Anatilimnocola aggregata: one gene and its partner. The main gene of each other region encodes a partner of the protein of the gene in region 2 in a complex. Links are inferred from orthologs where the notes say so. Each region holds a gene or a part of one and is shown on either strand. Other genes may lie near its edges. The genes, in order: hisH and hisF.

Region 1 (3,068 bases), 1.6 Mb from region 2 along the record:
GACGCCAATCATCTGGGGAGACCGCATTTTTCTGCTAACCGCCGTCAAGACCGACAAAACGGTCGACACCGTGCCCGATGCGGCCGACCAGCCCAAGCGTCCCTTTGGCATCACCTTCCCGAAAAATTTCTATCAATTCACGGTGATGTGCCTCGATCGCAAAACCGGCAAAACGCTGTGGCAAAAGGTGGCAACCGAGCGCGTGCCGCACGAAGGGGTTCATCCCGATAACGACTTCGCCTCGTCCTCGCCGGTGACCGACGGGAAACGGCTGTTCGTTTCGTTCGGTTCGCGGGGCGTCTATTCGTACGACCTCGATGGCAATCTCAACTGGCAGAAAGAATTTGGCACCCTCTCCACTCGCAACAGCTTTGGCGAGGGAAGTTCGCCGGCGCTGCACGGCAATATTTTGGTGACGACTTGGGATCAGGACGGCCCATCGTTCATCATTGCTCAAAATGCGGATACGGGTGAACTGCTTTGGCGTAAAGATCGCGACGAGAAGACCGCCTGGGCTACGCCGCTGATTGTCGAGCGGGCTGGCCACACTCAGGTGATTACCAACGCGACGAATCTGGTTCGCAGTTACGACCTGAAGAATGGTGAAGTCCTATGGCAATGCGCGGGACAAGTGACCAACGTCACGCCCTCGCCGGTCGCCACCGAGAATCTTGTCTATTGCATGAGTGGCTACCGAGGCAGTGCGCTCTATGCCTTGCCCTTCGATCAAAAGGGTGATCTGACCGATAGCGACAAGATCGCCTGGCGACTCGATCGCGGCACGCCGTACATTCCTTCGCCGTTGCTCTACGACGGTCGACTCTATTTCACGCAGTCGAACGAAGGGATTCTCTCGTGCGTCGATGCGGCGACTGGCAAAACCTTGATCGAGCGGACTCGCCTGCCGGGCATTTCGCAAGCTTATGCTTCGCCCGTGGGTGCCGCGGGGAAAGTGTATTTCACGTCTCGTCGCGGTGTCTTTTTGGTCATCAAGCACGCCGATGAACTTGAAGTCCTTGCCGAGAATAAACTCGATGACGACTTCGATGCATCGCCCGCCATCGCGGGCAAAGAACTCTACCTGCGCGGGAAGAAGTTTTTGTACTGCGTTAGTGAGTAAATGCAGAACGAAGAACGAAGAACGAAGAATGCAGAACGAAGAATGCAGAACGAAGAATGCAGAATGCAGGCGGAAACTTTTTTCATTCTGCGTTCTAAATTCTGCATTCTCTAAAGTTCGGCAAAATTCTTCAGCAGTTTCAGGCCGTCGGCCTGGCTCTTCTCGGGATGGAATTGGGTAGCGAAGAGGTTGTCACGCCAGACCGCGGCACAGAACGGATGGCCGTAGTCGGTCTCGATGGCGACGACGCTGGGGTCTTCGGGCACCACGTAGTACGAGTGAACGAAGTAAAAGTGCGTGTCTTGGGCGGTGTCTTTCAGGATCGGTGCCTGACGCACGATGTGCCCTTTGTTCCACCCCATGTGGGGCACCTTGAACTCGTGGGGCAGATCGAACTTCAGCACCTTGCCGCGCAAGATCCCCAGCCCTTCGTGCTCGCCATGTTCATAGCCCACGTCGAAGAGCATTTGCAGCCCCAAGCAAATGCCCAAGAAGGGCCGCCCGGCGGCAATGGCTTCTTGAATGACCGGTACAAAATCGCGCCGCCGCAGTTCGGCAATCGCATCGCCGAAGGCACCCACACCGGGCAGGACTAGCTTGTCGGTCGGGCCGATTTGCCGCGGATCGGAAACGATCTCTGCATGCCAGCCCACACGTTCGAACCCCTTTTGCACGCTCCGCAGGTTCCCCATCTGATAGTCGATGATGGCAACACGGCTCATTTGGAAAACGTTCTTTCTAGGGGGCGGCGATAGACAAACGCTGACGAGTGCGTTGCCGGATACCTGTTTCAGGATATCTCGCGGCGAAATATGGTCAACCGCGGCACGGAGCGTTATCGCCCAGATAGACACGCTGAACTACGCGAAGTTCGCGGGCAAATCGTGCAGAGAAGGTCACACCCAAGAGCGGCGTTGTTCCCTACGAAAACAGCTCTTTGATCGGCTGGCCGTATGGGAGCAGGCGCATGGGGCGGCCGCTGTCGTTGAGATAGTGACGAGCGGTATCGATGCCCAGGTGATCGTAGATGGTGGCGAGGATATCGTGCGGCGGCTTGGGGTTGTCCTTGGGGAACGCACCCTTGCTGTCCGAAGAGCCGACGACGCGACCACCTTTCACTTTGCCACCAGCCAGCGCGGCGCTGAAGACATTCGGATAGTGATCGCGACCGGCGTTGTTGTTCACTCGCGGGGTACGACCAAATTCGCCCCAAGCAACGACCAGCGTCGTCTCGAGCAGACCGCGGTCGTGCAGGTCTTCGATGAGCGCGGTATAGGCCTGGTCCCAACGCGGGAGGAAACCGCGGCGGAGAGAGTCGAAGCCTTGGACGTGTGTATCCCACCAACGGAGATCGACAGTGACGAGTCGCACGCCCGCTTCGACGAGACGTCGCGCGAGAATCATCCGCTGGCTCCAAGCGGGAGCGCCACAGCGGGTCGGATCGCCCGGATCGAAGGCTGGCGCAAAGCCATACTTCTCGCGGAGGGCCATCGGCTCTTGATCGAGATCGAAGGCTTTTTGGGCTTCGGGGGCAAGGAGCATCTGCACCGCTTTTTGACTGAAGCGATCCATGCCATCCATTCGCCCGCTGGCATCGACATTCTTGCGCAGCCTGTCGAGACCGGTCAGTAATTGCCGGCGCGAGTCGAGGCGATCGACCGACAGTCCTTCGGCCAGTTCAAAGTTTTGCACTTTGAACGGCCCCGGCTGAGCAGGATCGGCACCCGTCTCGAACGGACGATTTGGAACCCCCAAGTACGCACTGCCTGTGCCGGGGACCATCTTGGGAATCATCACATAGGCGGGGAGCTTGGGATTCAGTGGGCCCAGTTGCTCGGAGACATACGAGCCGCAGCTGGGGTGAGAGTTTTCGTCTGGGCTGCGACCGGGGCCGTACCCGGTGAAGCACATCTGGTCGCCCGTGCTATGGCCAGCATCGCCATGATTC
Region 2 (3,055 bases):
GTAAAAACCGCGGCCGCGAATCATCGCATGTGGATCTTCCAGGCCGGAGATATATTCGATGAATTGGGCCTGGGCAACGCCAGCGCCGATCAACACGATCAGCGCGGCGCCGATGCAGGACGTCACGATGCGAGACATTAGATGATTCCAGGCTGCGAAACGTTGATGCCTTTGAGGGCCATCTTCAGGGCGTCGGGATTCGGGGCCACTTCAAAGGCAGTCGGGCGGTCAATCAAGTTGTCATCAATCAATTGCTTCAAACTCATGGTGAAATCTTGCATGCCGTCGGCAGCGCCAATGCGGATCGCGTCGGCCAGTTTATTATCCTGCGACTCAAGCACGATCTTCTTGATGATCGCGTTGAAGAGCATGATTTCGCAAGTCGGCACGCGCGGCACGCCGGGCTTGATCGACTTGAGGAGTTTTTGCGCAACGATGCCCTTCATGTTGAACGCGATCGCCGAGCGAATGGCCTTGTGCATCGCTTCGGGGAACAAGTCGAGAATACGACCAATGGTGGAAGGGGCTGAACTGGCGTGGATCGTACCGAATACCAAGTGGCCCGTTTCGGCCGCGTGAATCGCCGTCATGAACGTTTCTTCATCACGCATTTCGCCCACCAGCATGATGTCTGGATCTTCGCGGACTGCGTGCTTCATGCCGATCTTGAAGTCCTTCACGTCAAAGCCGACTTCGCGCTGGTTAATGAGTGCTTTGTCTTCGGAGAAAATGAATTCGATCGGGTCTTCCAGCGTGAGGATGTGAACTCGCTCGCGACGATTGATAAAGTCCAGCATCGAGGCAATCGTCGTACTCTTGCCAGAACCCGTCACGCCGGCCAGCAGTACCATCCCTTGATCGTAGAAGCACAACTGCTCGATCGAGGCGGGCAAGTAGAGACCTTCGAAGTTCGGGATCTTGTTGCTGATGCGGCGGGCGACCATACCCATGCACCCGTTTTGTTGCAGCAAGTTCACGCGGAACCGCCAGCGGACGCCATCGACATCGCAGCTGTGCGAAAAGTCGGCACCACCTTCATCGTCATAGATGCGGCGATTACGGTCGTTCATCATCGGCACAAGGAGCTTGGCCATCTCGATGCGCTCGATGTTCGGATGATTGAGCGGGCGCAGTTCGTTGCGCACGCGAATCATCGGCGGCCGACCGACTTTCATGTGCAAGTCCGAGCCTTCGAACTTCACCAGCGCGCGGAAAAACTTGTCGACTTCGAGATCGTGCGTCTCGACCGACATTTTTTTGATCAGGTCTTCGATCGACGGCGCGGCAGCGGGTGGTCCCGAAGGGGCCGGTGATGGTGAGTGACTCATTTGCGTTTCCTCTTTGTTCAGTTCATTCCTGATGTCCGGAGGACAGAGGCCGGAGATCAGAAAGCACTTTCCGATCTCCGACCTCTGTTCTTCTGACCTCTGATCTACAGCCGGACGGGAATTCCTCGACTGGCCATGATTTCTTTCGTTTGACGAATGGTGAATTCACCGAAGTGGAAAATGCTGGCTGCCAAAGCAGCGTCCGCACGTCCCACTAGGATTGCATCGGCCAGGTGTTCGGGCTTGCCGGCACCACCGCTGGCGACGACGGGAATCGAAACCGCGTCACTCACGGCTCGGGTAATTTCCAGATCGTAGCCATCTTTCGTGCCGTCGCAGTCCATGCTGGTGAGGACGATTTCGCCGGCGCCGAGCGCCTCGACTTCTTTCGCCCAGGCCACAGCTTCCAGCCCTGTGGGAGTGCGGCCGCCATTGATATGCACTTCCCAGACTTCGCGGCCATCGCGCTGCACGCGTTTAGGATCGATGTTGACCACAATGCATTGATTGCCAAAACGCCGCGCCGCTTCGCGAACGAAGTTAGGATCCTTGCACGCCGCGGAATTGATCGAGACCTTGTCGCTGCCGGCGTTGAGTAGGGAGCGAATATCGTCGATGGTCCGAATGCCACCCCCGACGGTCAGGGGCATGAAGACTTGCTCGGCAGTGCGGCGAACTACGTCGAGCATGATCCCCCGCTGCTCGTGGCTGGCGGTGATATCGAGGAAGACCAACTCATCGGCACCTTCCTGCTCATAGCGCCGCGCGACTTCGACGGGGTCACCGGCGTCGCGCAATTGCAGGAAGTTCGTTCCTTTCACGACCCGGCCCTGATTGACGTCCAAACAGGGAATCACACGTTTTGCAAGCATGCACGAGTGGCCAAACGGGAGCGATGAGATTTGCCTGGCAACGTCGCGGCATAAAATGGCCCGCAACATTCCAAAAACCTACTCTAAACGCTGCTGCCACAAGGGTCAACGTAACGGCTGGCGGGCCTCGTCGCGGGAAACTTGAGCGACCAAGCCGCAACAACCAGCGCGACACCGAATCGCCCTGCTGCGGCGAAACCGAAGGTACGTCACGAAACTGCAAAAGGGGGGTGTCCAACAAAGCGGGCCTTAGTTGGACAGCACCGAGCGCAACTCTCGGGTTTCCGGCAGTTTGGTGTCCAACAATCGAGGGCATTGTTGGACGTTTAGGTTGCATTTTCTATGCACAATTGTGCCGCAAGTGCAGCATTACCGCACCGGTGCTCGTCCCAAAAGTCGCCGGAGGACTCCGATTTGCCCGGCATGGAGCATTTCGTGACAGGAGCAGAAGAGGAGGGCTCCGTACTTCGTCGGATAGGCTGCGTACGGCATGTCGATAGGCTCGTCGAGCGTGGCAGCCGCGATTTGAGGAAGTTCGAGCAGTGCCTGCTGATAGACTCGGTCGAAGGTGTCGCGGATTTCGGCGATCGGCGGGTTCTTCGCTGGATCGGGCTCGGGAACCGTGCCGCGGCTGAACTGCTTGCGAAAGCTGGAAGTCATTAGTTGCAGGTCTTCGGGCTGGCGACCGCGTTGGCGGAACAATGCCAATCCATACTGGGCCATGGCTAAGTGCCCCAGTTGCCAGCCCAGATGGGTGGACGCGCCGGCTGGCATTCGAAACCACTCGTCCGCTTGAATGTCGGCGAGCAGAGTTTCGACATATTCCCGCGCAAATTCAATTTGTTTGAGAGCCAA

What was found.
Region 1: the proteins of hisF (region 2) and hisH are in contact, whole or in part, in a crystal structure (PDB 6RU0), measured with the Thermotoga maritima proteins. The link is inferred for Anatilimnocola aggregata from one-to-one orthologs. Residues at the interface, in WP_004080486.1 of Thermotoga maritima: Met1, Leu2, Ala3, Arg5, Ser40, Glu41, Asp45, Glu46, Ala70, Glu71, Ile73, Asp74, Ile75, Pro76, Phe77, Asp98, Lys99, Ser122, Gln123, Glu161, Thr195, Leu196, Asn247, Arg249, Glu251; in WP_004080484.1 of Thermotoga maritima: Asn15, Arg18, Arg22, Arg117, Leu118, Pro119, His120, Met121, Gly122, Trp123, Asn124, Asn134, Gly135, Tyr136, Tyr138, Val140, Tyr158, Glu180, Lys181, Ser182, Ser183, Lys184, Ile185.

Annotation. Positions count from the first base shown.
Region 1 is NZ_CP036274.1:7,681,228-7,684,295, reverse strand. Bases 37-2,783 are described here. They hold hisH (imidazole glycerol phosphate synthase subunit HisH), read right to left. Parts: upstream 1,843-2,783; coding sequence 1,231-1,842; downstream 37-1,230. Other genes in these bases: ETAA8_RS29245 (DUF1501 domain-containing protein), read right to left, coding at 2,042-2,783; ETAA8_RS29255 (PQQ-binding-like beta-propeller repeat protein), read left to right, coding at 37-1,120. In the rest of the region: more of ETAA8_RS29255, read left to right, coding at 1-36; more of ETAA8_RS29245, read right to left, coding at 2,784-3,068. UniProt on the Escherichia coli protein: IGPS catalyzes the conversion of PRFAR and glutamine to IGP, AICAR and glutamate. The HisH subunit catalyzes the hydrolysis of glutamine to glutamate and ammonia as part of the synthesis of IGP and AICAR.
Region 2 is NZ_CP036274.1:6,093,718-6,096,772, forward strand. Bases 317-3,050 are described here. They hold hisF (imidazole glycerol phosphate synthase subunit HisF), read right to left. Parts: upstream 2,201-3,050; coding sequence 1,433-2,200; downstream 317-1,432. Other genes in these bases: ETAA8_RS23000 (type IV pilus twitching motility protein PilT), read right to left, coding at 317-1,328; ETAA8_RS23010 (DinB family protein), read right to left, coding at 2,570-3,050. Outside these bases: ETAA8_RS22995 (ATPase, T2SS/T4P/T4SS family), read right to left, coding at 1-138; more of ETAA8_RS23000, read right to left, coding at 138-316; more of ETAA8_RS23010, read right to left, coding at 3,051-3,055.